DNA from 3 places in the Rouxiella chamberiensis genome. Region 1 is predicted to be linked to each of the others. Evidence: predicted binding sites of a transcription regulator. Region 1 holds the regulator's gene; each other region holds the start of a gene.

Region 1 (3,283 bases):
TAACTTTACCTTTAAACTGTTTCCAATTACCGTCTGCTTGATCCTTATTCATAATCAACTCTCCTGTTTAGCTCTGGTTTTGTGGCATTTGCTTAATGCCTTTCAACAGTTCTAATTGTAGTAGAGAGTTTCGAAAATGCAGGGATATTGGGTCAATCTGCTAATAACTAGGAATAATCCAAGGATTTAAAACCAGGTGTCGTGTTGCCAGTGTCGACGCCATATCCAACCCAGCGCCAGACCCCGTACGGCCAGAAACACCGTCACCGCCAACCAGAGCGCGTGATTGCCGAGTACAGGTAATGACAGCAGCGCCAGCGCATAGCCGCCGGCCGCAATCGCCATACTGTTGCGCATCTCCCTGCCCCGCGTCGCGCCGATGAACATGCCGTCCAGCAGATAACACCAGACACCCGCCAGCGGTAACACGACCTGCCATCCGAGATAGCGGTCAGCCAGTTCACGCAGTTCCGGCAAAGACGTCAGAAGGTTGACGATGTGCTCTCCGGCCACGGCATACACCAGGGCGAACGCCAGCGCGACGAGACCGGCCTGCCGACAGGCCGCGTGCCAGAATTGAAGCAGTCGAACTTTATCCTTCGCGCCAAAGGCCTGCCCGGAATGCGCCTCGACGGCATAGGCAAAGCCGTCCAGCGCAAAGGTGGTGAAGGTCAGCAGATTCATCAGAACCGCATTGACCGCGATAGTCTGGCTGCCCAGTCGTGCTCCGATAATGGTCAACGACGCAAAACACAGCTGAACCATCAAGGAACGCAGCATGATGTCGCGGTTAAGCGCGATCAGTTTGCGCAGATTGCCCTGCCAGGACCGCTTCAGAAGCGGCCAGTCTATGCCGTACCTTTTCATGACAATCGAGACCAGCCAGAGGCCGAGCGCAAGCGTGGCGAATTCGGAACAGACGGTCGCAATCGCCGCCCCTTTGACATTCCAGCCGAGTCCGACCACCAGCCAAAGATCAAGGACTACGTTAATCAGATTCCCGACGATAAGCATGATAACCGGTGCGCGCACATATTGAATGCCGAGCAGCCAGCCGAGTATCACCATGTTGGCCAATGAAGCCGGTGCGCTGTACCAGCGAATCGAGAGAAAAATCTGTGCCTGCTGCAACACGGCCTGACTGCCGCCCACAATCTGCAAGGCCAGAGTAATCAGCGGCTGACGCAACAAGAAGATAAGCGCACCGGCTATCAGCGCCAGCAGGAAAGGCTGTACGAAGGCGCGGGCCAGCAGAACGTTGTCTCGTGCGCCAAGCGCCTGCGCGGTGAGTCCGGTCGTGCTCATGCGCAGAAACAGCAGCAGCATAAACAGAAAACTGGTGACCATCGCGCCAATGGCGACACCGCCGAGATAGTCGGGGCTGTCGAGATGGCCAATAACGGCAGTGTCGACCAGACCCAGCAACGGCACGGTAATGTTGGAGAAGATCATTGGCAGAGCCAGCAACCACAGTGCTTTGTCGGTCGGGCTAAAGAAGGTTTTTCCAAGGGCAGCGAGTGCAGACATGAAAGATGGCGCTCATCAAAAAGATATCGGCCCATTTAAAGGCAAATATATTAACGCAAGGCGGAAAAAGGACGCAGCATGACGACGCTAAAAGGTCGTCATACGCGCATTCTGCACAGTGGGGCAAGTACAGAATTGAATTCGGAGGACTATAGGATTAGGACCAGTCGCCGTTGCGAATAACGCCTACTGCCAATCCTTCAATGCTGAAACTCTGTTCGCGCAGATCAACCACGATAGGGTCGAAATCGTTGTTTTCAGGAAGCAACTGAATAATGTTGCCCTGTTTTTTCAGGCGCTTGACGGTAACTTCGTCGTCGATGCGTGCCACCACAACCTGACCATTACGGGCATCCTGGGTTTTATGCACGGCCAGCAGATCGCCGTCGAGAATACCGATATCACGCATCGACATACCGCTTACGCGCAGCAGGAAGTCGGCGTTGGGTTTGAACATGGCCGGATCGACCTGATAATGTGCCTCGATGTGCTGGGTAGCAAGCAGCGGTTCACCGGCGGCAACGCGGCCAATCAACGGCAGACCGTCTTCTTCTTCCATCAGCAGGCGAATACCGCGAGACGCACCGGAAACAATCTCGATGACGTTTTTACGGGCAAGGGCTTTCAAATGCTCTTCGGCCGCGTTGGGAGAACGGAACCCGAGACGTGTGGCAATTTCTGCACGCGTTGGCGGCATACCGGTGGTGGCGATATGATCGCGAATAAGGTCATAGACCTCTTGTTGTCTAGCTGTAAGTGCTTTCATTCCGCCCCCTGTTTGTTTATACAGTCTAGCTGTGAGTATATACAGGTAAAGGTGGAATGAAAACCAGAGAGTACACAAAAAACAGACATTAAGCGGCTTTTAAATATTCAGCGCCAGTGCGGCACAAGGATTGCCAGCCAGGTAAAAACGGCAAACAGAATCGCGATAAGCACGGCCGCCGATCCCATATCTTTGGCCCGACCGGAAAGCGGATGAAATTCGGGTCCGATTCGGTCGATTGCCGCTTCGATGGCACTGTTCAGCAATTCCACCACCAGCACCATAATCAGTGATCCCACCATTAAAATCCGTTCGATGCTGCTCACATCCAGGTAAAATGCCAGTAAGATGGCAGGAACGACGACGACGGCTTCCTGACGAAATGCGGCTTCGTTCTTCCAGGCTGACGTCAGGCCCTTGAGGGAATATCCGGCAGCCTTGTAAATACGGGTGAGTCCTGTGACCTGATTTGCCATAATATTTTATGTCTTAAGGTGATTTTCAGGCATTTTAGCCTGAATCCGTTATCCTATCACCACAGATCTCATACCTGCTTTCTGGTATCCTTGCCGCGAATTGCTAACAAGAGGCTTCACGTTTTTATGTCAGGATGGCGTAGACTTTATTATACCTTGCTGAATTTACCGCTAAAAATGCTGGTAAGCAGCAAGGTCATTCCTACAGATCCGGTGACGGAGTTGCGTTTGGATCCCACGCGCCCGATTCTGTATGTTTTGCCTTACAACTCCAAGGCCGACCTTCTGACGCTGCGGGCCCAGTGCCTGGCGCAGAACCTGCCCGACCCGCTCATTCCGCTGGAAATCGACGGCGTGCACCTGCCAAGCCACGTTTTCATCGGTGAAGGGCCGCGCGTCTTCCCGTATTACCAGCCCCAGCAGGAGTCGGTAAAACTCTTCCACGACTATCTCGATCTGCATCGCAACAACCCGACGCTGGATATCCAGATGCTGCCGGTCTCCGTGATGTTTG
Region 2 (3,283 bases), 820 kb from region 1:
CTTGTCGCCATACAGAATCGCCTTGCCGTTGAGGTTACGCGCCGCACGACCAATGGTCTGAATCAGAGAACGTTCGGAACGCAGGAAACCCTCTTTATCGGCGTCGAGAATCGCCACCAGCGAGACTTCCGGCATATCCAACCCTTCTCGCAACAGGTTTATCCCGACCAACACGTCAAATTCGCCGAGACGTAAATCGCGAATGATTTCAACACGTTCAACGGTGTCGATATCGGAGTGCAGATAACGGACTTTTTCGCCGTGCTCTTCGAGATATTCGGTCAAGTCTTCGGCCATTCGTTTGGTCAGGGTGGTGACCAGCACACGTTCGTTAATGGCAACGCGCTTGCGGATTTCAGACAACAGATCGTCAACCTGAGTCCCGACGGGACGCACTTCAATCAAGGGGTCAAGCAGTCCGGTCGGCCTGACAACCTGCTCGACGACATCCCCGCCGGATTTCTCCGTTTCATAGTTGCCGGGCGTAGCAGAAACATAAATGCTCTGCGGCGCCAGCGCTTCAAACTCTTCAAAACGCAGCGGACGGTTATCCAGCGCCGACGGCAGACGGAAACCGTATTCAACCAGGGTCTCTTTACGCGAACGGTCGCCTTTGTACATGCCGCCAATTTGCGGAATGGTAACGTGGGACTCGTCGACAATCAGCAGCCCGTCAGGCGGCAGGTAGTCAAACAGGGTTGGCGGTGGTGCGCCCTCGCCGCGACCGGACAGGTAGCGCGAGTAGTTCTCGATGCCCGAGCAGTAACCCAGCTCGTTCATCATTTCGAGATCAAACTGCGTGCGCTGGCTGATGCGTTGCTCTTCCAGCAGCTTGTTGTTCGACAACAGATTTTTACGGCGATCCGCCAGTTCGTCTTTGATCTCTTCCATCGCCTGCACAATGCGCTCGCGCGGCGTAACATAGTGGGTTTTGGGATAAATGGTAAAACGCGGCACTTCCTGCGAGATTTGCCCGGTTAACGGGTCGAACAGCGACAGACGCTCGACCTCTTCGTCAAACAGCTCGATACGCAGGGCGAGATCGTCCGACTCCGCCGGGAAAACGTCGATGACTTCGCCACGCACGCGGAATGTACTGCGCTGGAATGCCTGATCGTTACGTGCATATTGCAGCTCGGCCAGACGCCGCAGGATCGAGCGTTGATCGATGATCATGCCCTTGGTCAGGTGCAGCATCATCTTGAGATAGAGATCCGGGTCGCCCAGACCATAGATGGCCGACACCGAGGCCACCACGATGACGTCGCGACGTTCAAGCAGGGCCTTGGTCGCGGAAAGACGCATCTGCTCGATATGTTCGTTTACCGAAGCATCTTTCTCGATAAAGGTGTCGGAGCTTGGCACGTAGGCTTCGGGCTGATAGTAATCGTAATAAGAGACAAAATATTCCACCGCGTTTTCAGGGAAGAACTCTTTCATTTCGCCATACAACTGCGCTGCCAACGTCTTGTTGGGTGCCAGCACCATCGTTGGCCGATTGAGATCGGCAATAACGTTGGCGACGGTGAAAGTCTTGCCCGAACCGGTTACACCCAGCAAAGTCTGATGCGCCAGGCCGTTTTCCAGCCCTTCTTCCAGACGACGGATTGCCTCGGGCTGATCGCCCGACGGTTTGAATTCAGAATGTAGTTTGAATACTTTGCTCATTGCGGGCTACCTGAGATGAGAACGTGCGAGACGGAGAGGAAGTCTGTAACACCTCCCCTTCTTGTCAAAAGGATCACTACAAAGTGTAGATCATATATTATACTGGATAAATACACAGGTTAAAAGGGAGTTTGTCTTAAGAGGGCATCCGCGGCGAAATCAGGTGCATCGTGGGGCATGCAGCCTTTTGAAATTCCCTATAAAGGATCCCTTATCCCCAGATGACGACTTGTGCAAACTTTTTCAATACCTATTGACGAAAATTTACACAGCGAACTCGCGTAAACATTCATGCTATTGATTTTAATTAACACATTGAAAAATAGGAATTTCCTTAAAAAGCCGACAATCCGGCCAAACTAAGCTCAACCCGCGCCCAGACTAGCCTACAGCAACTTTTCTCTGTCTCATACACAAGGTTATCCACAGGAATGGTGGATAAGTCTCAGCGCGCCGCTTGGGGCCTGCATTGACAAAATTAGACAATCTGAAAATCCTGCCAAATCTGTCGTTTTTTTAGTTATTTTTTTACACTTTTATGACTATATATATTCAGATTTGACCTAGATAAAGGCCCTGTTTTCATTTGCAAAATCTGGATCCTCGTCTTTATCGTTCTTTTCGCCTCTTTGCGGTTTTTAGCTTGCACCAAAACCTTGAGGGGTGGCACTGGCAAAGTGCACCTTGTTAACAATGGCTGGCGCAAAAACATTACTCGTGATAATGCGTCAAGGCATTTCATACCCGCCATAACCCTATTTTACCGCGATAAATCCCCTTTCAGAGTTATCGGTCAAGAGTTGGCCCGAGAGTTGCACTATCAGTTCACAACGCCACCTTTACAAATTTTGTGCTGAGTGACGTCAAACCAACAATATTTCCACTTTTTGGTAACTGTGAAGGCTTTTAAGGCAAATAAACGTCAGTTTAAGCCGTTTAGCACTACGGGATAGCCGTTTTTCGCCCGTTAATGCTGATAGGTTTGGTGCTAAAAACCGAACTTTATTCTGTGTTAACAGGCTGTCGGCATCGTAAAAATGTCAGAAACAGGACAGGAGTCGTCGAATGTTGTGTTCAGCGGAGCGCGTAATAAGTGAGGAACAACTGATGCTAAGCGTAAAAGCAGTTAACCAGTACTATGGACAAAATCATACTCTGTGGGACATTAATCTCGAGCTGTATCGAGGGCAATGCAACTGTCTGATTGGCCGAAACGGCGTGGGTAAAACCACCTTGATCAACTGCATCATGGGCCATTTGCCCGTGAAAAGCGGCACCATGATCTGGCAGTCTGCCAATCAGGCGCCGCAAAACCTGCTGGTGATGCCCGTGGAAACGCGCTCGCAGATGGGCATTGGCTACGTGCCGCAGGGAAGACAGATCTTTTCGCAGATGAGCGTCGATGAAAACCTGCAAATTGCCATGATGGCCGGACGCAACAAAACCCGCCGCGTGCCTTTACAGGTTTACGATCTTTTTCCGTCGTTGAAAGAGCTGGGCTCTCGCAAGGCCGGGGAGCTGGATGAAAGCCAGCAACAGCAACTGGCCATCAGCCGCGCGCTGGTGCAGGAACCCGAACTGTTGATCCTGGACGAACCGACCGAGCACACAAGCG
Region 3 (3,283 bases), 1.2 Mb from region 1:
TTTGGTCATCAGCGCCATCACGCCGTAAGGGGTGAGTTTCATCACCAGACGTACCAGCTTCATCACCCAGGATTGCAGGATGTCGATAAACGCCAGAACCTTCGGGCCTTTTTCGGCATCGTCTTTCACCAGCTGCAACGCGGCAACGCCCGCAAAGGCGGCGAAGATAACGACGCTGATAATCGAGGTCGGGCTGGCACCGGTGAGATCGGCAAACGGGTTTTTAGGAATAAAGGACAGGATCATCTGCGGCACGGTCAGGTCGGCAACCTTGCCCACATAGTTGGTTTGAATCGCCGCCAGACGGGCGGTTTCCTGCGTACCCTGCACCAGACCTTCCGCCGTCAGGCCGAACAGTCTGGTTACAAACACGCCCACCAGTGCGGCAATCAGCGTAGTGAACCAGCAATGTACCGATGGTCAGGAAACTGATTTTACCCAGCGAGGAGGCATTATGCAGACGCGCCACCGCACTCAGAATCGACACAAATACCAGCGGCATGACAATCATTTGCAGTAGCTGAACATAGCCGTTACCAACGATGTTGAACCACGGAATCGAGTTTTTCAGTACGGCGCTGTCGGATCCATAGATCAACTGCAAGGCCAGACCAAATACCACGCCGACCAGCAGGCCTACGAGGACTTTCTTTGCCAGACTCCATTGCTTGCGGCTTGATTTGGCCAACAGCAAAAGGAGGGCAACAAACACTACCACGTTTAAAATCAGCGGAAGATTCATACCCAAAGCTCCAGAGAATTGATTCACTTGAGAAGGCTGCCAGAGGGAATAATAAGGCAGCGCTTAACGATGGGCGTAGAGTACCAGAATGAGAGGGCAAGCTCTTATAACCAAAAGGAATGGGCTATAACTTTCCGCTTAATATTGTGTATTGGTTAAACGATATGACCATTTTATAGACGTTATTAAGTCAAATACTTCAAAATAAAGTCGAGGCTGTGCGGATTGATGGCACCGATAATAGGCGACCAGTCCGGCCAAAACAAGGTCAGTCCGACCATCAGCAGGCAAAAAATCCGCTCGAGCTGATTGCCCTTTTGCGTGGTGATGATAGGCAGGCGAAAACGCCAGCGACAGGGCCACAGCAGCGGCACACCCGCGGGAGTCAGCATGTCGGCCAGAATATGGCTCAAATAGCCAATCACCATGCCATGCAGCGCATCGATAGGGATAACCCAGTCTGGCGGCAAACGCGTTTTCAGCAGAAAAACGCCTGCGGCAACGGCAAGCAGACTGTGCGTGAATCCACGATGGCCGAATATTCGGGCAATGGGCTGCGAGATAAACCTCAGCCTCTGACCGAGCAGCGATTTGGGGTGATCGATATCAGGCACCAGTGACATCAACAGTGACGCCGGGACAATATGCCACCAGTCGCCGTGAGCAAGCTCAGGCGATAATTGTGCCTTCTTGGCAAACACTGCGCAGGCAATGGAGAAAATGAGATGACCTTCCGCAGTCATAATGCTTCCGAACTGAATAACTGTTATTTTATCCAGTATAGGTGAAAGCCCATTCTCGCGGAAGGTGTTACCCTGTAACTATTTGTCAACCTTTTGATTAAAAAGGTAATAATTATCGACTCGTGACAGTGTCATGACGCCTTTTGTCACTATCTCGCGAGCCAGCCGCCATCAACGGCCAAAGTATAACCATTTACGTAGTTCGAGGCGCTGGACGCCAGAAAGACGACCGGCCCCATAATGTCTTCCTGTTCGCCCCAGCGGCCTGCGGGAATGCGGTCGAGAATTTCCTGACTGCGGCTCTCGTCGGCGCGCAGCTGTTCAGTGTTGTTGGTTACCATGTAGCCCGGTGCAATCGCATTGACATTAATGCCGTGTTTGGCCCATTCATTGGCCAGCAGGCGGGTAATGCCCATCACGGCACTTTTGGAGGCGGTATAGGAGGGCACGCGGATCCCGCCCTGAAACGACAGCATGGAAGCAATGTTGATTATCTTGCCGCCGCCGCCTTGGGTGATAAACTGCCGCGCCACCGCCTGCGCCATGAAGAACAGGGTCTTGCTGTTGACGTTCATCACGTCATCCCAGTCTTTCTCGCTGAAATTCAGCGCATCTTCACGGCGAATGATCCCGGCATTGTTGACCAGAATATCGATGTGGCCCAACTCGCTAACGGCGCTTTCAAGCAGGCGAGGAATGGCGTCGATGCGGGTAAGATCGGCGCGCAGGTCCAGAAAGCGGCGGCCGAGCGCGTGCACGGCGTCCAGCGTTTCGTTGGGTTCGGAACGGTTGACGCCGACAATATCGCAACCTGCCTGCGCCAAACCTATCGCCATCGCCTGTCCGAGACCGGTGTTGCAGCCTGTCACCAGCGCCACTTTTCCTTGCAAATCAAAACTGTTAAGCACCATAGCCCTATACCGCCTGTGGTTTGCCAATAATTAAAAACTATTTCAGATCGCCGACGGCCACGTGATCCATGTCGTCGAACACCTGATTTTCCCCGACCATGCCCCAGATAAAGGTGTAGCGCTTGGTACCGACGCCCGCATGAATCGACCAGCTCGGCGAAATCACCGCCTGCTCGTTATGCACCAGCAGATGACGTGTCTCCTGCGGTTGGCCCATCATGTGGAAGACGGCGGTGTCTGCATCCATATCAAAGTAGAAATAGACTTCCATACGGCGCTCGTGAGTGTGGCACGGCATGGTATTCCACAGGCTGCCTTCCTCAAGCTTGGTCAGACCCATCGTCAACTGACAGGTTTCCAACACGTCCGGCACGATAAATTTGTTGATGGTGCGGCGGTTGCTAGTCGAAGCATCGCCCAGTGTCTGCGGAGAAGCCTCGGCGAGCGTGATTTTCTTGTCCGGGAAACGCGAATGCGCAGGGGCACTGTTGTAATAGAACTTGGCCGGGCGGCTTGCGTCCACGCTGCTGAAATCGACCTGCCGCGCACCTTTGCCGACGTAGAGGGCTTCTTCGTTGCCGATTTCATAGGTTTTGCCATCGACCACGATCAGGCCCGGCCCGCCGATATTGATGACGCCGAGCTCGCGACGCTCAAGAAAATAGCTCACGCCCAGTTGCTTACCGACTTCATCGCCCACGGTAACCACATTATTAACGGGCATTACGCCGCCGATAATAATGCGGTCAATGTGGCTGTAGGTCATGGTGTAGTTGTCCTGCTCGAAGATTTTTTCGATCAGAAACTCCTGACGCAGACCGGTGGTATCGAGTTGTTTTGCGTGATCGCTATGAATACTTTGACGAACTTGCATGTCATTGCCTCTT

What was found. The regulator LexA, encoded in region 1, represses DNA repair genes until DNA is damaged. The targets are predictions, from matches to a motif close to TNCTGTATGTACATACAGNA.
Region 2: uvrB (excinuclease ABC subunit UvrB) is a predicted target of LexA. The motif match lies at 1,769-1,788, and genes of this name have one in related genera.
Region 3: O1V66_RS10000 (metal-dependent hydrolase) is a predicted target of LexA. The motif match lies at 1,504-1,523, and genes of this name have one in related genera.

Annotation. Positions count from the first base shown of each region.
Region 1 is NZ_CP114058.1:3,373,428-3,376,710, forward strand. Features, by position in the region: gene O1V66_RS15650 (CsbD family protein) at 1-52, opposite strand, end outside; gene dinF (MATE family efflux transporter DinF) at 187-1,527, opposite strand; gene lexA (transcriptional repressor LexA) at 1,685-2,293, opposite strand; gene O1V66_RS15665 (diacylglycerol kinase) at 2,401-2,769, opposite strand; gene plsB (glycerol-3-phosphate 1-O-acyltransferase PlsB) at 2,896-3,283, shown strand, end outside.
Region 2 is NZ_CP114058.1:2,557,134-2,560,416, forward strand. Features, by position in the region: gene uvrB (excinuclease ABC subunit UvrB) at 1-1,668, opposite strand, end outside; gene O1V66_RS11880 (ABC transporter ATP-binding protein) at 2,776-3,283, shown strand, end outside.
Region 3 is NZ_CP114058.1:2,162,680-2,165,962, reverse strand. Features, by position in the region: partial or broken gene O1V66_RS10005 (L-cystine transporter) at 1-742, opposite strand, end outside; gene O1V66_RS10000 (metal-dependent hydrolase) at 928-1,485, opposite strand; gene kduD (2-dehydro-3-deoxy-D-gluconate 5-dehydrogenase KduD) at 1,635-2,396, opposite strand; gene kduI (5-dehydro-4-deoxy-D-glucuronate isomerase) at 2,434-3,270, opposite strand.